Regions from separate parts of the Thioalkalivibrio sp. ALMg13-2 genome, predicted to be linked through region 1. Evidence: predicted binding sites of a transcription regulator. Region 1 holds the regulator's gene; each other region holds the start of a gene.

Region 1 (7,718 bases):
CTTCTGAGATGGCCGAGAACGAGAGCGGACAGGAAAAAAGCGAAGAGCCCACTCCGAAACGCCTGCGCGAGGCGAAGGAGAAGGGCCAGGTCCCGCGCTCGCGCGAGCTGAGCACCTTTCTGGTGCTGATGGCGGGCGGGAGCTTCCTGCTGATGTACGGCCCGAACATGGGGGCGCAACTTACTGAACAGATGAGCAGTCGCCTGGATTTCGAACGCGAGATGGCCTACGACTCGTCGCTGTTACTGCCTTATCTGGCTGATGAGATCTTCCGTACCCTGCGGACCCTGTTCCCGTTGTTCGGCGTACTGATCGTAGCCGCGGTACTCGCGCCGATCGTGATCGGCGGCGCCAATTTTTCCTGGAAGGCCGCCGCGCCCAAGGCCTCCAAGCTGAATCCCGGGAAGGGCCTCAAGCGAATCTTCTCCTGGCAGGGGCTGATGGAGTTCGGCAAGACCTTCGCCAAGTTCGTACTGATCAGCAGTGTCGCGGTCGCCGTGCTGGCCACCTTCTCCGACCGGCTGCTGATGCTTGGCTACGAGCCCATCCATCAGGGCATTAGCCATGCCGCCCAGCTGGTGCTGGGAACCTTCATCGCGGTGTCCGCGGCGCTGATCGTCGTAGCGGCCATCGATGCGCCGTTCCAGATGTGGAATCACCAGAAACAGCTGCGCATGACTCGGCAGGAAGTGAAGGACGAGTACAAGGAGACCGACGGGAAGCCGGAGGTCAAACAAAAGATCCGCCAGTTGCAGCAGGAGATGGCGCAGCGGCGAATGATGGAAGAGGTCCCCAAGGCCGACGTGATCATCACCAACCCGACCCACTATGCCGTGGCTATCGTCTACGAGGCCTCGCGCATGGCGGCGCCGAAGGTGGTGGCCAAGGGCGTCGACGAGGTGGCCGCCTCGATCCGTGCAGTCGGGGACGAACACGCGATCATCCGCATCGAGGCCCCGCGCGTGGCCCGCGCCATCTATTTCACCACCGATCTGAATCAGGAAGTTCCCAACGGTCTGTTCGTGGCCGTGGCCCGCATCCTGGCGTACGTCTACCAGCTCAAGCGGGCCGATGCCGAGGCGCAGATGCCGGATGACCTGCCGGTGCCCGAGGACTATCTGGATCCTGACAAGCAGCGCGGCAAGCGGAGGGATCACTAATGGCCTTCTTTGACCGTTTGGGTAACGTCGGCAAGTGGGGTCTGGGGGCGCCGATCCTGCTGATCGCGATGCTCTCGATGATGGTTCTGCCGCTGCCGCCGCTGGCGCTGGACGTGCTGTTCACCTTCAATATCGCGCTGTCGCTGGTCGTGATCATGGTTGCGGTGTACACCCCGCGGCCGCTGGAATTCGCAGTCTTCCCGACCGTGTTGCTGGTCGCCACGCTGCTGCGCCTGGCGCTGAACGTCGCCTCCACCCGCGTGATCCTGCTGGAAGGCCACACCGGCACCGATGCCGCCGGCAAAGTCATCCAGGCCTTCGGCGACTTCGTGGTCGGTGGCAACTACACCGTGGGGCTGGTGGTGTTCGCGATCCTCATCATCATCAACTTCGTGGTGGTGACCAAGGGGGCCGGGCGCGTGTCCGAGGTCAGCGCACGCTTCACCCTGGATTCCATGCCGGGCAAGCAGATGGCGATCGACGCCGACCTGAATGCCGGGATCCTCACCCAGGAAGAGGCGCGCAAGCGCCGCGAGGAGATCGCCAGCGAGGCGGACTTCTACGGCTCCATGGACGGTGCCTCCAAGTTCGTTCGCGGTGATGCGATCGCGGGGATCCTGATCCTGTTCGTGAACATCATCGGCGGGCTGACTATCGGTGCGGTGCAGCACGGCATGTCGATCGGCGATGCCGCCACCAACTACGTGCTGCTGACCATTGGCGACGGCATCGTCGCCCAGATCCCGTCGCTGGTGCTGTCTTCTGCCACCGCGATCATCGTGACCCGCGTGACCAGCAGCCAGGACATGGGTCAGCAGGTCTACGGCCAGATGTTCTCCAACCCGCGGGTCCTGTACGTCGCCGGTGGCGTGATCGGCGCGCTGGGCCTCGTGCCGGGCATGCCGAACGCCGTGTTCCTGGGGCTCGCGGCGCTGATCTTTGGCTGGGCCTACCTGCTCAAACGCCAGGGCCGCGAGGTCGAGGCGGAGGTGGAACGCATCCCGCAGGAAGACGAGGGTGGGGCACGCTCGGAGGATCGTGACCTGACCTGGGAAGATGTCCCGCCGGTGGACCTGGTCTCCCTGGAGGTCGGCTACCGCCTGATCCCGCTGGTGGACCGTACCCAGGACGGCCAGTTGATGGGGCGGATCAAGGGTGTGCGCCGCAAGCTGTCGCAGGAACTCGGCTTCCTGCTGCAGCCTGTGCACATCCGCGACAACCTGGAGCTGAGCCCGAACGCCTATCGGATCAGCCTGCTGGGCGTCACTGTGGCGGAGGCCGAGGTGTTTCCCGATCGCGAACTGGCGATCAATCCGGGCGAGGTCTTCGGCACCGTCCCGGGTACCCCGACCAAGGACCCGACCTTCAACCTGGATGCCCTGTGGATCGATCCTTCGGATCGCGACCAGGCCCAGGGTGCCGGTTATACCGTGGTCGACTGTTCGACGGTGATTGCGACGCATCTGTCGCAGGTGTTCCGCGAGAACGCCCACCGCCTGATCGGACACGAGGAGGCACAGCATCTGCTGGATCAGCTGGCGCGCCATTCGCCGAAGCTGGTGGAGAACCTCGTGCCCAAGACGCTGTCGTTGTCGATCGTGCTGAAGGTGTTGCAGAACCTGCTGGCGGAGCAGGTCTCGATCCGCGATCTGCGGACGATCGCCGAAACCCTGGCAGACGACGGGGTGAAGAGTCAGGATCCCGGCACTTTGACCGCTGCGGTGCGCGTCGCGCTGGCGCGCTCCATCGTCCAGGACCTTGTAGGACCGGAGGATGAGCTGCCACTGATCGCCCTGGACCCGTCGCTGGAACAGCTCTTGCATAAGTCCCTCCAGGGCAGCTCGGGCGGCACGGTTGGACTGGAGCCCGGGCTGGCGGAACGGCTGCAGCGTTCGGTTGCTGACGCGGCGCGCCGCCAGGAGACAGCCGGTCAACCGGCGATCCTGGTGGTGGCACCGGAGATCCGTTCCTGGATTGCCGGCTGGTTGCGCGGCGCGGTTCGCAGCCTGACCGTCCTGGCGTTTACCGAGATCCCCGACAACCGGCGGATTCGGGTAGTGGCCACGGTCGGTCAGGAAGAAACGCAAAAGCAGTCCGCATGAGACATAGGGGTTCCGCCGCGTGAGCGGCGCAGGAGATCAAAGCATGAATGTCAGACGATATCGGGCCCGGGACATGCGCGACGCCATGCGTCAGGTGCGCGAACAACAGGGAGAGGATGCCGTGATCCTCTCCAGTCGCCGGGTGGATGGCTGGCTGGAGGTGGTCGCCGCCCTGGAGGATGGCGAGTCCTCGGAGCCAGTTCGCGAGCAGGAGGCTGCAAATCCGGCCCGCGAGGCACGTACCGCCGACCGCGCGCCGAATTCGGTGGCGCCTTCCTGGCCGGCCGACCCCGAGCTCACGGCGATGCGCCAGGAGTTGCGCGACCTGCGCAGCCTGATGACGCGTCAGTATGCGGAGAGCGACCAGGCCCGCTGGGCGGCCCGCCATCCGCTGGCTGCGGAATGCAAGGCACGCCTGATCGACCGGGGCTTCAGTGAATCGCTGGCCCGCAGTCTGGCGGGCAGCATCCTCGATGACAGCTCCCCCGAGCAGGCTTGGGAACGTCTCCGCGCGCGGCTTTCGGGCGCGATTGCCACGCATCGCCCGTCGATCCTGGACGAGGGTGGGTTGCTGGCGATGGTGGGGCCGACCGGGGTCGGAAAGACCACCACGCTGGCGCGGATCGCGCTGCGCCAGATCCGTCGGATGGGACCGGATTCGGTTACGCTGGTGACCCTGGATAGCCAGCGCATCGGTGCAACACGGCAGTTGCAAGCCTTCGCTCAGATGGCGGGGATCTCGGTGCGCGTGCTGCAGAATGCGCGCGAACTGCGCGAGTTGGCGCGGCGCGTGGACGATGGCCACCTGATCCTGGTGGATACCGCCGGGCAGGCGCCGCGCGCGGTGGAAGAGGAGTCGCTGTTCGCGCATCTGCCGCCGGATATCCGCGCCGAGAGCTGGTTGGTCGTGTCGGCCACGACTCAGGGCAGTACGTTGCGGCGGGTACTGGAGGCATTTCGCAAGGCGGATCCTTCGGCGTTGGTGCTGACCAAGCTGGACGAGGCGGAACAGCTGGGCGAGGTCCTGTCGGTACTGCTGGATCAGCACCTGGGACTTGGGTTCGTGAGCGATGGCCAGCGCATCGCCGAGGATTTTCACCGGGTCGATACGGGGTATCTGACCCGCATGGCGCTGGACGACGACGCGGAGGGCGCGCGGGCGGCTGGCAATGCACGCGAGACCTGGGCCGCCGAGCGGCTTGCGGAAATGGAACCGCCGCGACGCTCGCGCTCGCCTCTGCGCCCGGCGCAAGGGGCCGAGCCGGCAACACTGGAACTGATTCAGCCGGTTGGAAAGGGGCGCTATGCCACGCACTAACAAGCCGTTAAAGGTCATTGCGGTCGCCTCGGGCAAGGGCGGGGTGGGCAAGACCAACGTCTCGGTCAATCTGGCGGTCGGCCTGGCCCGGTTGGGCCGCGAGGTGATGCTGTTCGATGCGGATCTGGGCCTGGCCAACGTGGACCTGTTGCTCGGGATGCGCCCGGAGCGCACCCTGCATGACCTGGTGACCGGCACGGTGGACAGCCTGGACGATGTCCTGGTCCAGGGGCCGGACGGGGTGAAGGTGGTCCCGTCGGCCTCGGGTATCGCGGCGATGGCGAACCTCACGCCGGCCGAGCACGCGGGCCTGATCCATGCCTTCAGTGCCTACCGCAAACCGCTGGATGTCCTGATCGTGGATACCGCTGCGGGCCTGCAGGAGTCGGTGACTTCGTTCTGCCGGGCGGTACAGGAGACCCTGGTAGTGGTCTGCGACGAGCCGGCTTCGATTACCGATGCCTATGCCCTGATCAAGGTGCTGCACCGCGATCATGGGCTGCGGCGTTTCCGCATGGTCACCAACATGGTCAGTGGCCGCGAGGGTGCGGAGCGGCTGATGCAGAAACTCAATACCGTCTGTGGCAATTACCTGCCGGAGGTGGTTCTGGACCTGGCCGGCTATATCCCCATGGACGAGCATCTGCGCAAGTCCGTGCAGAAAAGGGCGCCGGTGGTTCAGCAGTATCCCGGCAGTCCGGCCGGCAAGGCGTTTGCCGAACTGGCGCGGACGGTGGACCGCTGGCCAGTAGGTGGGGGTGACCACGGGGGCGTCGGGTTCTTCGTGGAACGAATGCTGCAGAGCGCATGATGACGACGCGTAATCGACTTTCCGGCTACCAGGCGACGTCCACCGCGACCGGTGGACACGAGAAGTTGATTGCCGATCACGTCGAACTGGTGCACCGCATTGCGCACCACCTGATGGCCCGCCTGCCGGCCTCGGTCCAGGTCGATGACCTGATCCAGGCCGGCATGATCGGTCTGCTGGAGGCGGCGCGGCAGTTCGAGGGTGGGCAGGGGGCGACCTTTGCCACCTACGCCGGAATCCGCATCCGCGGTGCGATGATCGACGAGCTGCGTCGCAGCGACTGGACGCCGCGCTCGGTGCATCGCAACAGCCGGCGCATTGCCGCCGCGATTCAGAGCGTCGAGGCCCGCGAGGGGCGTGCGGCGCGTGGGAGCGAGGTGGCGGCCGAGCTGGATGTGCCCATTGATGATTATTACGACATGCTCAAGGACCACGCCGGAGCCCATCTGTTTGCACTGGACGATCTCGGCGGCGGGGATGACGGGGCCGATCGCGTGATTGAGGGGCAGGAAGTCTCTCCGTCGCGTAGCCTTGAGGCTGGCGAGTTTCGCGAGGAGTTGGCCGAGGCCCTGGGGGACCTGCCTGAACGCGAACGCCTGGTGCTGTCGCTGTATTACACCGAAGAACTGAATCTGCGCGAGATCGGAGCTGTTCTGGGCGTGACCGAGTCACGCGTGAGCCAGATTCGCAGCCAGGCGGTCATTCGGCTGCGTGCGCGCATGGGGTCGTGGCTCGAAGACGGCTCGGCTTTGCAGTTATTCTAAAACTCACCTTACGAATCCCGGAGTGACGTGTGGACAAGGGAATGAAAATTCTCATCGTGGACGACTTTTCCACGATGCGGCGCATTATCAAGAACCTCTTGCGCGATCTTGGCTTCAATAATACGCAGGAAGCCGACGACGGCAGCACCGCGCTGCCGATGCTGCAAAATGGTGATTTCGACTTCCTGATTACCGACTGGAACATGCCCAACATGCCGGGCATCGACCTGCTGAAGGCCGTCCGGGCGGACGCCAACCTGAAGTCGATGCCGGTGCTGATGGTGACGGCCGAGGCCAAGCGCGACCAGATCGTGGAGGCTGCGGAGGCGGGTGTGAACGGTTATGTGGTCAAGCCGTTTACCGCCGAAACGCTGAAGGAAAAGATCGACAAGATCTTCGAACGTATTGAAGCACAGGGCTAAGGATCGCCCGGTGGTGAATACGGAGTCCGTCCATCTCGCTTGCGCGGGTGGACGGACTCCGGCTCCTTCAGCGCCGTACCAGCAAGAGGCTCCTCATGACTGAACAGGAACACCCCCCACGCGACGGCCAGCTCGAGCTGGCCCGGCAACTGGTGCAGACGCTCGAGGCGGGCGACGACGTGGCGGCGCGCGCGCTGGTGCAGGATCTTGCGCGCCCTTACGACCGCGAGCTCTTCGATGAACTGGGCAAGCTGACGCGCGACCTCCACGAGGCCTTGCAGAGTTTCCGTGGCGACTCGCGTCTGGTAGAGCTGACCCAGGCGGAGATCCCGGATGCGAAGGAACGCCTGAACTACGTGGTCACCATGACGGAGCAGGCCGCGCACGCCACGATGGGCGCCATTGAGTCGAGCCTGCCGATCGCCGAGTCGTTCAGCCAGCAGGCGGCCGACTTGACCGCCAAATGGACGCGCTTTCGCAACCGGCAGCTCTCGGTGGACGAATTCCGCGATTTCGCGCGTGAGCTGGATAGCTTCTTCGGGCAGGCGGGGGAGGACGCCGAGGAGTTGCGGCGTCTGCTCTCCGAGGTGCTGATGGCACAAAGTTATCAGGACATTACCGGCCAGGTGATTCGCCGGGTGATCCAGTTGGTGACCGATCTCGAAGAGAACCTCGTCACCCTGATCCGGCTCTCTAGCGGGCGCATGGAGCAGGTGGAAGCGGCCGAGGCGTCCCTGGATCGTGGCGAAGAAGACCGCGAGGCGGACCGCAAGGGGCGCGGTCCCAGTGTGCCCAAGACTCAAGATTCCAGCGCGGATGTCGTTCAAGGACAGGACGAGGTGGACGATCTGCTATCAAGCCTGGGCTTCTAGCAGTGCACCTCATACGACTGGCGCCACGGGACCGGAGAGACTGAATGGCCATCGACCCCAATGACGAAATCCTTCAGGACTTCCTGATCGAGGCCGGGGAACTGCTGGAGGGGCTCAACGAGCAACTCATCGACCTGGAGCAGAACCCGGACGACCGGGATCTGTTGAATGCGGTATTTCGAAGCTTCCATACCATCAAGGGTGGCGCCGGGTTTTTGAGCCTGGATGCGCTGGTGACGGTGTGTCACCACGCCGAGGATGTTTTCAAT
Region 2 (7,718 bases), on a different contig from region 1:
CCGCGCAGCGGGCCGGGGTCGCGGCAGTCGGGCGTGTTTCTTGGGTACTTCTTTGCACGAGCAAAGAAGTACCTCGCGGCGCGCTGGCGAGTCAGCGCCTGGCAGGCGGCCGGACGAAAGCACCGTAAACACCAGATGGCGAACCAGGCCCGGCCTCTCCCGGCAGGCAGTAGAAAGAACGCAATTCGCGCTCCGGGATGGCGAGCCTGAAAGGCCTCACGGTGCGCGCTACGGCACGCCAAGGTGATAGGCTTGGCGCCCGCAACAACACTTGCTCGCGACCGGAATTCGAATGGCACTGCTCACCCTGCGCAACATCCACCTGGCCTACGGCATGGCCTCCCTGCTCGATGGCGTCAACATGAGCCTGGAGCCCGGCGAACGCGTCGCGATCGCCGGGCGCAACGGCGAGGGCAAGTCCACCCTGCTCAAGGTCATCACCGGCGAGGCCCAGGCCGATTCCGGCGAACTGACCCGCCAGGATGGCCTGACCACCGCCTACCTGACCCAGGAACTACCGCCCGGAATCGAAGGGACGGTCTTTGACGTGGTCGCCGAGGGCCTCGGCGAGGCCGGCCGGTTGCTGGAACGCTTCCACCACCTGAGCCAGGCCGCGGCATCGGGTGACATGGACGCTCTGGACAAGATGGGGCCGGTGCAATCGAAACTCGACGCCATCGATGGCTGGAGCCTGCAGAACCGGGTAGAGACCACGATTTCGCACCTGAGCCTGGATCCCGAGGCGCAGTTCGCCGCGCTGTCGGGCGGGCTGAAGCGACGGGTGTGGCTAGCGCGCGAGCTTGTGCAACGCCCGCAACTGCTTCTGCTCGACGAACCCACCAACCACCTGGACGTGGCCGCGATCCGCTGGCTGGAACAGTTCCTGATCGAGAGCGGACTGACCGTGGTGTTCATTAGCCATGATCGTCAGTTCATGGAGAGCGTGGCCACGCGCATCCTCGAGTTGGACCGCGGGCATCTGTACGAGCACCCACCATCCATCGAGGCCTTCCGCGAGCGCCAGGCCGAAAGGCTGGAAACGGAGGCCACCCAGCGCGCGGAGTTCGACCGCAAGCTGGCCCAGGAGGAGGTCTGGGTGCGCCAGGGCATCAAGGCGCGACGCACCCGTAACGAAGGCCGCGTGCGGGCACTCCAGGCATTGCGTCGCAAGCGTGCCGAACGCCGCGAACGCGGCGGCCAGGTGAAGATGAAGCTGAGTCCGGAGCAACGCTCCGGACGCCTGGTGATCGAGGCGGAACACGCCGATTTCGGCTACGACACGCCCATCGTGCGCGACGTGAACCTGCTGCTGCAGCGCGGGGATGCCCTGGGCATCGTCGGACCCAACGGGGCCGGAAAGACCACCCTGCTGCGCGGACTCCTGGGCCAGATGGAGCCGCTCGCAGGCAGCGTCAAGCTGGGCACCCAGCTGGAGATCGCCTACTTCGACCAGGCCCGTGCCCGTCTGGACGAGGCGACCACGGTTCAGGATGCGGTCGGCGAGGGTCGCGACCGGGTCATGGTCAACGGCGAGAGCCGCCACATCCTGTCCTATCTGGAAGACTTCCTGTTCCCGCCCGCGCGTGCCCGCCAGCCGGTATCGGCGCTGTCGGGGGGCGAGCGCAACCGCCTGCTGCTGGCGAAGCTGTTCCTGCGCCCGGCGAACCTGCTGGTGCTCGACGAGCCGACCAACGACCTCGACGTGGAGACCCTGGAGCTGCTGGAGCAGCTGCTGATCGAGTACACCGGCACCGTTATCGTGGTCAGTCACGACCGCTCGTTCCTCGACAACGTCGCGACCTCCACTCTGGTCCTGCCGGGCGATGGCGCGGTCGAGGAGTTCGTCGGCGGCTGGTCCGACCTGCCCGAACGGATCACCCGGCGCCTGCTGGAGGGCGAGTCCGGAGCGACCGCGAAGGCCGAGCCCGCGGCCAAACCCGCGGCGCCCGCACCCGAGCCGGCACCGGCGACCCCACGCAAACGGTCCTACAAGACCGCGCGCGAACTGGAGGCCCTGCCGGCACAGATCGAGGCCCTGGAACAGGAACAGCAAAGCCTGACCACGGCCATGACCGAGCCGGATGCCCTGCGCGACGGTGACCGCATGCGCGAACTGCAGACGCGGCTCGAAGCCGTCGAGTCTGAACTGGCCCTCTGCTACGAGCGCTGGGAACAGCTGGAATCCGACTGAGCCCCGGCACGTCTATCCTCCGGCGACTCCCTGAATAACCGGCTCAACTCTGAGCGCGGCCGGCCGTAACAGGGGTTGAATCACCACCTTTCGAGTCCACGGTCGTAATGGTCGCGGCCGGTTCGTGAAGCGCCGGACACAAGGCGCCCAGAAGGAGTCATCGCATGCTGGACAAACTCTCCATTCGGGGGCTACTGATCGCCGGCTTTGGCCTGGTGGTTGCCATCCTGATCATCAACTCCCTGCTGGCCCTGCGCGCGATGAGTACGGGCAGCCAAGGGGTTGAACAGCTCACCCAGGCCGACTACCCGGCGGTAGCCCGGGTCAATGACGTCGAGCAATTGCTGCAGGAGAGCGCGGCGTTTCTCGGGTTCTACCTGATGAGCGAGGAGCAGTCCCACCGCGACGCGTGGCAAAACGCGATGCGTGACCTCGATGGCGCAACCCGCGCCCTGAACGAAAACCCGGTGATCGCCGCCGACGAGGAACTGTCCGCCAGCGCGACCGAGGTCCGCCGGCTGGTCAACCAGTTCGCCAGCTTCGAGGACCGACTGATCGAGGTGGCCGAAAACCCCGCCGAAAACATGCCGGCGCTGGGCATCGCCAATGCCCGGGCCAACCCCGCCAGCCGCGAGATGACCCAGCAGACCAACATGATGATCAGCGCCGAGATGGGGCTCCCGCGCTTCCAGCGGTCCTGGGATCGTCTCGACACCCTGCATGACCTGCGTATGTCGGTGGTGCAGGTCACCTCGAACCTGCGCGGCTTTATCGCCTTCCGGGACGATGCATTCCGCGAGAATGTCCGACTGTTCTCGACCCGCACCAACGACATCACCGCACAACTGATGGACCAGTTCGACGATCTGGACTTCGAACAGCAGATCGCGCTGGAGGACTTCCAGGGGGCGCTGGACACCCAGAACACGGCGCTGGATGACCTGATCGAGATCCACGGCAGTGAACAGGCACTGCAAGACGCCTACCTGATCCGTACCGAGATCGGGCCCGTGCTGATCGAGGCGCGTGACCACCTCCAGGGACTCAGCGAGCGGATTACCAATCGCGCCGAGCGCAGCGCCGCCGCGCTGACCGCCGACATGCGCGCGACCCAGACCACCCAGGGCGTACTGGCCCTGATTGGCGTGATCCTGGGCTTGGCCGGCGCGGTGTTCATCATCCTGGTGGTCCGGCGCGCCCTGGCCCACTCGACCGCGGCACTCGAGGAGATCGCGGACGGCGACGGCGACCTGAGCCGCCGCCTGGACGAGAACGGCCTGATCGAAACCGCACAGCTGGGCCGGGCCTTCAACCGCTTCACCGACAAGATCGCCCAGGCCATCGGCAATGCCCGCGGCGGCACCGAGACGCTGAATCGCGCCACCGAGAACCTGAACCAGGAGGCCTACCAGGCCCGCGAGGCCGTCTCGCGCCAGCGCGACGAGACCGACCGCGTCGCCACCGCGATCAACGAACTGCAAAGCAGCGCCGAGGAGATCGCCCGCAACACCGATGCGACCTCCCAGGCGGGCCAGGAGGCCGGGAATGCAGTGAACAACGGCTCCGAGGTGATGAGCAAGAACATCGAGTCCATGGCCTCGCTGCTCGGGACGGTCGAACAGGCGGCCGACACCGTGGCCAAACTGGGCGAGGACTCGAAGCAGATCGGGACCATCCTCGAGGTGATCCGTGGCGTGGCCGAACAGACCAACCTGCTGGCCCTGAACGCGGCCATCGAGGCCGCCCGCGCCGGTGAACACGGCCGTGGCTTCGCGGTGGTGGCCGACGAGGTACGCAAGCTGGCGACCCGTACGCAGGAATCCACCGACGAGATCGAAACCATGATCGCGCGCCTGCAGTCCGCCACCACCAGCGCGGTGAAGGCCATGCAGCACGGCCAGGAAGAGGCCGAGAACACCATGGAGCACACCTCCGAGGTGAACGGTGCTCTGCAACAGATCCGCCAGTCGGTGACCACGATCGTGGAGATGACCGAGCAGATCGCGGTCGCCTCGCGCGAACAGAGCACTGTAGTCGAGGACATCAACCGCAACATCGTGCAGATCTCCGACGAGGCGGATCAGTCGGCCAATACCGCCGACCGCGTCAGCGCCGCCTCCGACGAGCTCAAGCAGGTAGAGAAGGAGATCCAGCAGGCACTGGCCCAGTTCCGGCTCTGACCGGGCGGGGTTACAGGCTCCGGGCCTCCAGCCAGTTCCGGGCGGCGCGACGCAACCTTCGGGTGACGCCGCGCCGCCCGGAAACCTCCAGCTCGCGTGCCAGTCGGTCCCAGTCGATGGGCTGCGCCAGGCTCGCCTCGAGCAGCTGACCTTCCGGCTCGTCCGGCGGCGCCACCGCCAACTGCCGCAGCAACGCGGGAAGCGCCCACTCCAGGGGCCGCGCCCGCCGGGAAAAGGCACGGACCTCCTTCAGATCCGCCACCGGGTCAACCGGCGACAAACAACAATCTCCCTCCGCATCCTGATCCCCAAGGACTTCACTCACCATGGCTGCGGTCGTGCCCGGCAGGAACCGTGGATGCCAGGCCGGCCAGTCGCGCCGAAAGGCCGCCAATGCTTGTTGCAGCCGGGGCTGCAATCGGGGCGCGGTCGCACGCAGGACCACACCGCTCACCTGGCCACTGGCCGCATCCGGCTGGATGCCGACTCGCACCAGGCCATAACCCGCGCGCAGCCAAAGGTGCAGCAACACAGGTTGCAGCCCGAAACTCGCGCCAATCAGCGCCATCCCCTTGGCACCAGCCCGGTCCTCGACCGCACGCAACAGACGGCTCCCCAGGCCGCGCCCCTGCCAGTGCGGATGCACCGCAATGCGCTGAATGCGCCACGCGCCCTCCCCCGCCAGGTCGAAGTCACCCCGGGCCGCAACGGTGCACGGCAGGAAATGCCCCTGCGGGCGCCGTTCGCCCGACCAAACCGCTTCGGCTATCGCGCGCTCCAGTCCGCCCTCTTCCTGGATCAGAACCACCCCGAACAGGGCGCCATCCGCCGCCCCTTCCAGCAGCAGCAGGTGAACACCCGCATCATCCAGCCAGCGCGCCAGATCGGAGGGCCGTGTGCGGTAATGGGCATCCGCCAGCAGGCCCATTACCGCCTCCAGGGTTTGCGGCATGTCCGCAAGCGCCGCGCCCGTGCTCCAGCGCAGCCGCACGGCCTGGGAGACCGGGGGGCGACTCGCCGCCTCCAACAGGAACAGCCGATTCAGCCAGTCCTCGAGCGGATCGCCCGGGGCCCAGCGAACCGGTGTATCCAGGGTCTGTAGCCGTACGCGAAAGCCCGCCCCCTCCAGGGCCGGCAGCCCACGCAGCCGAAAGCCCTGCCCGCTCCCCTCGAAGCCGCCGGTCGTGGTCGCCAGCACCAGGCGCCATGCCAACCGGGCCAACTGAAGCAGGCGCTCGACCGGCATGCTCGCAGCCTCGTCGATGATCAAGGTATCCAGCGGTTCCGCCTGTTCCAGCAAAACGTCCGGGGCCCGGTAGTGCCGTTCCGGCGCGTGTGTCCAATGTCGGGCGCGTGCCAGCAATGCGTCCACGGCCCGTGGTGTCGGCGCAGTCAGCGTGATCGTGGATTCGCCGCGCTGCAGTGCCGCGCCCAGGAACTCGCCCAGCAGGGTCGACTTGCCGCGGCCACGCGGGGCGGTCAACGCCACACATTCGCCCGGCGCGAGTCCCGCCAAATGCCCCAGCGCGACGGCCTGATCCGGCGTCCACGCAAACGGGCCCGCCGCCCTCGGCAAGATTCCGGGCCGTCGATCCGCCGACGGCGGCTCCACCGTCCGCACCCACGGCTCGGCCAGCGCCGCCTGCCAGCGGCGGGCAAACGCCCCGTCTCCGCCGGTGCCGTCGAGGATGACCAGGGTGCCGCCGCCGACCAGCAGGCCAGCGACCGTGACCAGCGCGTCCACCGCGAGCGGTTGCCCGGCCTCGAATACCAGGGCCTGTACCTCGTGCCCCAGCCAATGCCCAGCCTGCGCCGATGCCACATGTGGCACCCCGTCGGGCGGCGAGCGGCCCACCCACAGCACCGGCCCCTCCACCGCCGCAGCCCGCAGCCAGTTCGCAGCCACCTGACAGGCTGCGGCATCGGTGGTCAGGCGATAGAGCGTACGGGCCTGCATATCGGCGGCTCCTTCCGATCAAATGACACGTGAGACAAGCGGGTTTCCTGAGCTGAAAGCGGCGAGATGTGCAGACTGTCGAGCCAAAAATCCAGCCCTTTATCGGCTGATCAAGGTGAAGCGCGTCTCAAGTTTTCTTGCTCCCAGCCGTACAAGATTTCTACACAGGACTGGAACAAGCCTGTACAAAACCTGTACAGTGTTCACCCAGACAAGAGAAGGTTACTGCAGATGACCCCCATTGCGTTGCCGGAACGCCTGCGCATCGATACCGCAGCCGAATGCTGGCAGGAACTGCGCGCGGCACTGGATGCAGGCGAAGACCTGCAGCTGGATTCGGCGGCCGTGAATGATGTGGACGCCGCCGGCGTGCAGGTCCTGCTGATGGCCCGCCATTCGGCCGCCCGCAAGGCGCAAGGCTGTTCGCTCATCGGGACCAGCGCGGTTCTGGCCCAGGCCCTGCAGGCACTGGGCGCACCCGAAGACGGTTTTGCGTCGAGCGCCGCACAACACGACGACAAGGATTCAGGAGACATCAATGGCTAAGGTTCTGGTGGTGGACGATTCCGCCTCGATGCGCCAGATGGTCGCATTCACCCTCAAGCAGGCCGGGCACGAGGTCGTCGAGGGCCGCGACGGCAAGGATGGCCTGAGCAAGGCCCAGGGCGCCAAGGCGGATCTGGTGATCACGGACGTGAACATGCCCGCCATGGACGGCCTGCAGCTGACCCGCGAGCTGCGCAAGCTGGGCGACTACAAGTTCACCCCCATTCTGGTGCTCACCACCGAGGCCGGGCCGGAGAAGAAGCAGGAAGGCAAGGCGGCCGGCGCGACGGGCTGGCTGGTCAAGCCGTTTGACCCCGACCAGCTGATGAACACCGTGAACCGGGTGCTGCGCTAGTCATGTCGATCGACATGGCCCAGTTCATCGATGCCTTTCTCGAGGAGAGCTTCGAGGGGCTGGAGCGCATGGAGACCGAACTCCTCGCGCTGGACGACGGCGACCCGGAAACGCTGAACACGATCTTCCGCTGCGCCCACTCGATCAAGGGCGGAGCCGGGACCTTCGGGTTCGGCGCGATCTCCGGGTTCACCCATGGCGTGGAGACCCTGCTGGACCGCATGCGCAACGGCGAGCAGGAGGCGGCCCCGGAGACGGTGAACCTCCTCCTGCGCGCGGTAGACACTCTGCGCGCGCAATTGCACGCCGCCCGCGATGGCGGCGAGGCCGACCCCGCCGAGGTAGCCGAAGTGCGCGCCCTGATCGAGGCCCACCTGGGAGATGCCGTGCCCGCCAGCGAAGCCGGGAACCCGCCGGCAGCCGGTGGCAGCGGTGATACCGATGCCTCCAGCGGCGGGGACCACGGTGGCCCGCGCGGCTGGCGAATCC
Region 3 (7,718 bases), on a different contig from region 1:
TGGAGATGCTCGACGAGGTCTACGATGCCCGCGCCGACCGCCTGAGCGGCAGCGCCACCTTCGGCACCCTCAGCAAGCGCCCGCAGCCCTGGACCTATCGCTTCCTGCTCACCGCCGAAGGGTGGCGGGATCGCATGCCCGGGCTCCTCGACCAGATCGCGGAGGACCTCTACGACGAGGTCGAAGGCGGCTTCTTCTTCTTTCACGATCCGGACCAGCGCGACCCCGTCCTGGCACTGGAGACCTCCAAGCGCCTGGACCAGAACGCGGCGTTCCTGTGGCTGTTCTCCGAGGCCCATGACACCACCGGCGACGAACGCTACGCCGAGATCGCCCGCGGCATCCGCGACTACCTGCAAGACCACCTGTGGGACAGCCGCCAGCTGCGCTTCGGCAACAGCCAGTACGCCGACCGCGACTACTACCAGCTGGACCCGGAGACGCGCACGCAAACCGACCCGCCGCAGGTCGACCGCAACACCTACGCCGACACCTCGGGCCAGGCGATCGCCGCCCTCGCCAACATGGCGCGAGTGCTGGAAGACAGGGACACACTGGAGTGGGCACACGAGGCCCTTCGGGCGCTGGATCGCTACCTGCAGACCGAACAGGGCTACCTGCACGGCATCACCGCGGCGGGTCGCCCGGCGATGGAGGGCTACCTGCCATCGCAGATCTGGCCGGAGATCGCCCGCCAGGAGCTGGCGCGCGCCACGGAGGCACTGGACGGCGAGCGACCGGAGATGCCCGACCCGCTCGCGGCACTGGACCGGCTGGAACCGTTCTTCAACGAGGAGCTGGGCGCCCACGCCGAGCGGATCGGCACCGACCTGGAACCCTGGTCGGAGACCCGCACCCAGGCGGCGCTGGCCTGGTGGCTCTACCGTCTGCCGGGCACCGCCATCGAAGAATCCCACATCGATCGAAACATGGTGCGCGAACGCCTGCGCATCGAGCCCGGTGCCGACCCCGACGACGTCGCTCTGGGCTTCGACGCCCTGCGCCGGGGCTTCTGAAGCCCCGTTGCAAGGCCTTGCGGTCGCTTATCCGGCGTCACAACACACCACCCCCGGTTTCCCAGGATGGCGAGCCGAACCTGCGCTGCGCCTGGCTCGGCCGTTACGCCTGTTGACGGAACCCCGCAACCTCGCCCTGAAGCTGCTGCGCCAAGGCCTCCAGCGCCTCCACCGCCTGCTGCATCTCGTTCGCCCCGTCGGCGTTGCGCACGGCAATATCGTTGATGTGGTGGATGTTGCGGTTGATCTCTTCCGCCACCTGGCTTTGCTCCTCGGTCGCGCTGGCCACCTGGCGGGTCATGTCGTCGATGGCGGTCACCGAGTCGTGGATGTACTCCAGGGTCTCGCCGGCCTCGCCCGCCTTCGCCACGGAGGTCTCCGCATGCTGCTGGCTGACCTCCATCGCCTGCACCGCACGGGTAGCCCCGCCCTGCAGGCGCTGAATGATCTCGCGGATCTCCCCGGTCGAGTCGTTCGTGCGCTGCGCCAGGTGGCGCACTTCGTCCGCCACCACCGCGAAGCCCCGCCCGGCCTCGCCGGCCCGCGCCGCCTCGATGGCCGCGTTGAGCGCCAGCAGGTTGGTCTTCTCGGCGATCTCCTCGATCACCTGCAGGATCGTGCCGATGTTGTCGCTGTCCCCTTTCAGCTCCACGATCACATTGTTCGCCTGACGAATCTCGCCGGCCAGCGTGTTGATCGCACCCTGGGTCGCCTGCACCACGGTGCGCCCGCCTTCCGCCGCACGCGTCGCCTGCCCCGCGCTCTCGGCCGTGCTCTGCGTGTTGTTGGCGACCTCTTGCACCGTGGCAGACATCTGGTTCATCGCCGTGACCACCTGCTCCACATCACCGCGCTGTTCGTGGGTGGCACGCGTCAGTTCATTGCTGCGCCCATCCAGCTGCCGCGCCGAGGCGGCAATCCCGTCCGCCGCGTCGGCAACCTGGCGAATGAGCCCCGAAAGCCGGCCCATCACCGTGTTGAAGGCCGCGCCGGTGCGCCCGATCTCGTCGTCGGTCGTCACCTCCACTCGGTGCCCGAGATCCGCTCGGCCCTCGCCGATCACCTCCAGCCCCTCGGCCAGGCGCTCCATGGGGCGCGTCAGCACATTGGCGTAGAACCAGCCAATACCCAGCGCCACCACGAACGCGACGATCCACAGCACCCACAGCAGCCACCACAACTGGGTCACCAGCGCCGCGTCCACACCCGCGGCCAGATCACCCTTCATGGTGTGGAAGGTCACGCCGCCCATGATGGACAACGGCACGGTGCTCACCACGATCACCAGGATAATCAGCTTCAGTCGCAGCCCACCCAACGGTCCAATCTTCATCGACGCCCTCCTTTCCGTCCCTTAACGACCAGCCGGTCCCGGTCTTGAGCCCGACACAGTATCCATCCGCCCCGCCCCTATCGTCTTGATCCGGGTCAACCCCAGGTCCCACCACAAGCCAAAAATCGCTCCTGATTAGCAACAATCATCAGCCAGGCCCAATGACCGTGCCGGCCCGGGTTTCCAGCCGCCCCCAGCCTGGTCATCCCGGAAACCGCGTAGCGGTTATCCGGGATCTCTGCGGTTGGGGGTTGCCCCGACGGGGGAGATCCCGGCTCTTCGCTTCGCTCCGGCCGGGATGACCAGGCAGGGGTAAGGCGCTCCGCGATGGTGACATCCCCAACAAGGCCTGGATCCAAGTGCCCCGGGGCGGGCCATGCACGCCCCCCCAAAGGCCCCCCGGCACTGGCTGACTCTTATCGCTAATCAGGAAATCGTCTCACCACGAAGCGCATGAAGACACGAAGAAGATCAAGGGCGATTGCGCCACAGAGGACACGGAGTTCACGGAGAGGATGGAAAGGCTTTCAACTTGAAGCAGGGGGCTCGCTTGGTTTCAGCGGTCGGGCCAGCGGCCATGGCTAACAGACGTTCCGGACAGAATTCGTCCTTTCTCTGTGTCCTCTGAGTTGATAGGCCTTTGGCCTTGACCTTCTTCGTGCGCTTCGTGGTGAATAAAGCCCTTGAGCAGGCACTCGCCTCACCCCCGATACCCATACACAAAAAACCCGCGGGCCCGAGACTCGGGACCGCGGGTTCGCGGTACTGCGTTAGCGGGTCCGCTTACCGGCTGCGAGCCGCGCGGTTGCCGTTGGCGGACGGGCGACCGTTGCCGCCGCGACCCCCACCGGGCTTGCCACCGCGACCGTTGCGCGGGGCGCCACTACGGGCGCCTCCGCCCGGCTTGCCACCCGGACCACCACGGCGATTGCCGTTGCCGTCATTGGCAGCCGGCTTCGGCGTGGCGAAGCCCTCGGTTTCGATACGGTCGATCGGGCGCTGAATCAGGCGTTCGATGCCCTTCAGCAGCTTGATCTCCTCACCGTCCACCAGCGACAGCGCGGCGCCGTCGGAGCCGGCACGCCCGGTGCGACCGATGCGATGCACGTAGTCCTCCGGCACGTTCGGCAGCTCAAAATTGACGACCTGCGGCAGCTGGTCGATGTCGAGCCCGCGCGCAGCGATATCCGTGGCTACCAGGACCGGCACCTGGCCGGACTTGAACTGCTTCAGCGCCTTGGTACGCGCCGCCTGGCTCTTGTTGCCGTGGATCGCCTCGGAGCGCACGCCATCCTTCGACAGCTTCTCGGCCAGGCGATTGGCGCCATGCTTGGTGCGGGTAAACACCAGCACCTGTTCCCATTTGTTGGTGCGGATCAGGTGGCTCAGCAGCTCGCGCTTCTGGCTGGTCTCGACCAGGTGCACGCTTTGCTTCACGCCCTCGGCGGTCGTGTTGCGCGGCGCGATGTCGATCTCCGCCGGGTTGTTCAGCAGGCCGTTGGCCAGCTTGCGGATCTCGTCGGAGAAGGTCGCCGAGAACATCAGGTTCTGGCGGTTCTTCGGCATCATCGCAATCAGCTTCTTGATGTCACGGATGAAGCCCATGTCGAGCATGCGATCGGCCTCGTCGAGTACCAGGATCTCGACACCGGACAGGTCGATGGTCTTCTGATTGGCGTGATCTAGCAGACGCCCCGGCGTCGCCACCACGATGTCCATGCGATCACGCAGGGCCTTGATCTGCGGGTTCATGTTCACACCGCCAAAGATCGTCATCGAACGCATCTTGAGATTGCGTCCGTAGGTCTTCACGGATTCGTGAACCTGCGCAGCCAGCTCGCGGGTCGGGGTCAGCACCAGGCAACGCGGGCGGCCATTGCCGGCCTGCGGCGCATCCGAGGTGGAAAGGCGCTGCAGGATCGGCAGGGTGAAGCCGGCCGTCTTGCCGGTGCCGGTCTGGGCGGCGGCCAGCAGGTCGCCTCCCTTCAGGACTTCCGGGATGGCCTGGGCCTGGATCGGGGTCGGGTGCTGGTACCCGGAGGTTTCCAGCGCACGCAAAAGGGTATCGGCCAACCCGAGGTCGGCAAAGGTCGTATCAGTCATGGAATGCTCCAACGCCACCCGCCACTCGTTCAACACAGAGCACCCATCGGGGGAAACGAAATCAGGGGGATCACTGCGAGCCGGAAGGCTCTGGATCAAATGAACGGACGCTGACGGGCGGGGCGTTCGATCCGGGCACTATACGCCTTTTGTCAATGAAAAGACACCGCTCCATACCCCATCGGATATATATTTGTTTTGTGCGGGAATATCCGCTAGCTTCATTTTCAAAGAAACCGATGCCCACGCAGCAACGGTCAGGCCGACGCGACCCGCCCATAAGGATGCGTCCAGGGGAGTTGTCCAACAATGTGTGCACTTAGAGCCCGATGATTTCGGGTTCCGATCGGTACCTGCGGCAACATATTGCCCTCGCCTCCGGCGTTCTGCTGGCGCTACTGCTGTTACCGCTGGCGATCTGGATGCTCGGGGTGGAGCTGCCGCGGATCCTGCCCCGCGAGCACCTGACCGCCTTCCACACGGGCGCGGAGTTGTTCGCGGTGGTTGTGGCCGTACTGGTATTCGCGGTGGGCTACCACGTAATCGACCGCCGCCGCGTGGCCGCTTCTCTGCTGCTGGCGTGCGCCTTCCTGGCGGTCGCGTTGCTTGATTTCCTGCACCTGATGACCTATCCGGCCATGCCGGATTTCATCACCCCGAACTCGTCACAACAGACCTTGTTGTTCTGGCTGGCCGCGCGCCTGGTCGCGGCCGCGGCATTGCTCGCCTACGTGGCCCTGCCCATGGTCTCGCAAAGCGACGGTCCACCCCGTCTTGTCTACCTGGTCGGGAGCCTTCTGCTGGTCGCCTTGCTGGCGTGGATCGGACTTTGGCATGCGGAAATCATCCCGCTCCTGTTCGACCCGGTCAGCGGGCTCACGCCCACCAAGATGGGGCTGGAGGCACTGGTGATCGGCCTGCACCTGGCCACCCTGGCCCTGCTCGCCCTACGCCGTGAGCTCCTGCAACGTCCGGGCATGCCCCTGGTCGCCGCCGCCATGGTCATCAGCATCGGCAGCGGGATGTTCTTCATGTTCTACGAAGACCTGACGGACACCCCGTTTGTACTCGGCCATATCTACAAGCTCGCGGCGTATCTCCTGATCTACCAGGGCCTGTTCCTGGAAAGCGTACGCTCGCCCCTCCAGCGCCTGCACCAGGCCCACCGCGATATCGAGATGCGCGAGCAGCGTTACCAGCAACTGGTGGAGACGGCCCCCGACGGCGTGCTGGTCACCGACATGGACGGCCGTATCGTGATGGCCAATCGCAACATCGAACGCCTGTTCGGCTATCCACGCCAGCAATTGATCGGGCAACCGGTGGAGCGGCTGGTCCCCGAACGCCTGCGCGAACGCCACCGCATGCACCGGCGGGCACATGCCCACACCATCAACCGCCGCACCATGGGGCAGGTGCCCCACCTGCGCGGGCGCCGCATCGACGGCACCGAGTTCCCGCTGGACATCAGCCTGAATGCTTTCGACGACAGCGAAGGCCGCCGCATCACCGCGTTCATCCGCGACATCACCGACCGTCAGCGCCGCGAGGCGCGGATCCAGCACCAGGCCACCCACGACAGCCTGACCGAACTACCCAACCGCTGGCTCCTGCACGACCGCCTGACGCAGGGGATCGCCCAGGCCGAACGTCACGGCCACCCGATCGCCGTCATGCTGCTGGATCTCGACAACTTCAAGATGGTCAATGACACCTTCGGCCATCACGAGGGCGACCAGCTGCTGAAGGCCGTGGCCGCCCGACTTCAGGGCGCCCTGGACCAGGAGGCGACCATCGGGCGTTTCGGCGGCGACGAGTTCATGATCCTGCTGACCAACGTCGGAGACGAACAGGCCATCGGCGCGATCGCCGAGCGCATCCTCGACATCTTCACCAGCCCGTTCCAGACCGAACAAGCCCGCAGACTGACCTCCACCGGAAGCCTGGGCATCGCCCTGTTTCCGCGCGATGCCCGCGACGAACGGAGCCTGGTTCGCTACGCCGACATGGCGATGTACGAGGCCAAGCACTCCGGACGCAACACCTACGCCTTCTTCTCGCAACACCTGGATGCCCAGGTGCACGAAGAGCAACGCCTGCAACAACGCCTCCAGCAGGCGCTCGGGAACGACGGCCTCGAGTTGCACTATCAGCCGCTGGTGGACGTGGCGTCGAATCGCGTCATCGGCGTCGAGGCTCTGGCCCGCTGGACCGACAGCGAGCTTGGTCCCGTTGCCCCGACCCGTTTTATCACCAGCGCCGAGGCCACCGGCCTGATCCTGCCACTCGGCGAGTGGGTCATCTCCGAGGCCTGCGAGCAGCTCGCCCAGTGGTCCCGTTCGGGTCTCGAGCTCCGGGTCGCCATCAACGTCTCGGCGATGCAGTTCCGCCAACACGACCTCGTCCAGCGCCTCGGCGCGATCCTCGAAGCCACGGGCGCCCCGCCCGAGCGCCTCGAGATCGAGGTCACCGAGACCGTGGCCATGGCGGACGTCGCACTCACCCGCGATCAGCTTCGCGGACTGAAGGCCCTGGGCATCCGCGTATCGCTGGATGATTTCGGGACCGGCTATTCCTCGCTCGCCTACCTGAAGTCACTGCCGATCGACAAGCTCAAGATCGATCGCTCGTTCATCGCCGACATCGGCCAGGACCCGGAATCCGACATGATCCTGCGCTCCATCGTCCACCTCGGCCACAGCCTGGGCCTGACCCTGGTGGCCGAGGGCGTCGAGACCACGGCGCAGCGGGATCTCCTCCGGACGATCGGCTGCGACCTCTACCAGGGATGGATTCATTCAAGGGCCATGGCGCCACTCGCCCTCGCCGACTGCCTGGAGACACGCCTGGTCTGAAGCGGCCCCTCCACACCACCCCGCCGTCCCGGACACCACGCAACACACACCTCGTCATCCCGGACACCGCCCAACCCCACCCCGTCATCCCGGACACCGCGTAGCGGTGATCCGGGATCCGCCGGCCGGCCACCGCAACACCGAAGATCCCGGCTCTGCGCTGCGCTACGGCCGGGATGACATCAAGGGGACAGGCACCCACCATCAGCTCGAACCAGCAAGCAATCATTCCGCGTGTCGTTTCGCCTCACTTCTCAACGCCTGCGCGCCAGCCAGACACAAAAAGGCCGCCCGAAGGCGGCCTTTCGTGACCGAATCAAGCCCTTCGCCCCACCTTCGAACGAGGCGACGCGGCGCTCAATCAGTACCCCGTACTGCCGTGCACGTCCGGCGGGGCCTCGCGGGTCAGCA

Evidence for each region. The regulator FliA, encoded in region 1, starts transcription of late flagellar genes. The targets are predictions, from matches to a motif close to GCTAAAGTTNNNNNNNNNNCNGCCGATA.
Region 2: the regulator FliA is predicted to act here: its motif matches at 2,233-2,260, upstream of F618_RS0111115 (methyl-accepting chemotaxis protein).
Region 3: the regulator FliA is predicted to act here: its motif matches at 2,372-2,399, upstream of F618_RS0109210 (methyl-accepting chemotaxis protein).

What each region holds. Positions count from the first base shown of each region.
Region 1 is NZ_KB906103.1:48,590-56,307, forward strand. Features, by position in the region: gene fliR (flagellar biosynthetic protein FliR) at 1-7, shown strand, start outside; gene flhB (flagellar biosynthesis protein FlhB) at 9-1,160, shown strand; gene flhA (flagellar biosynthesis protein FlhA) at 1,160-3,262, shown strand; partial or broken gene flhF (flagellar biosynthesis protein FlhF) at 3,306-4,398, shown strand; gene F618_RS0104035 (MinD/ParA family protein) at 4,567-5,391, shown strand; gene F618_RS0104040 (RNA polymerase sigma factor FliA) at 5,388-6,155, shown strand; gene cheY (chemotaxis response regulator CheY) at 6,197-6,577, shown strand; gene F618_RS0104050 (protein phosphatase CheZ) at 6,673-7,449, shown strand; gene F618_RS0104055 (chemotaxis protein CheA) at 7,494-7,718, shown strand, end outside.
Region 2 is NZ_KB906117.1:147-7,864, forward strand. Features, by position in the region: gene F618_RS0111110 (ATP-binding cassette domain-containing protein) at 293-2,191, shown strand; gene F618_RS0111115 (methyl-accepting chemotaxis protein) at 2,356-4,371, shown strand; gene F618_RS0111120 (GNAT family N-acetyltransferase) at 4,382-6,328, opposite strand; gene F618_RS0111125 (lipid asymmetry maintenance protein MlaB) at 6,560-6,874, shown strand; gene F618_RS0111130 (response regulator) at 6,867-7,229, shown strand; gene F618_RS0111135 (chemotaxis protein CheA) at 7,232-7,718, shown strand, end outside.
Region 3 is NZ_KB906111.1:64,169-71,886, forward strand. Features, by position in the region: gene F618_RS0109205 (DUF255 domain-containing protein) at 1-1,016, shown strand, start outside; gene F618_RS0109210 (methyl-accepting chemotaxis protein) at 1,120-2,349, opposite strand; gene F618_RS0109215 (DEAD/DEAH box helicase) at 3,133-4,452, opposite strand; gene F618_RS0109220 (EAL domain-containing protein) at 4,782-7,307, shown strand; gene F618_RS0109225 (hypothetical protein) at 7,669-7,718, opposite strand, start outside.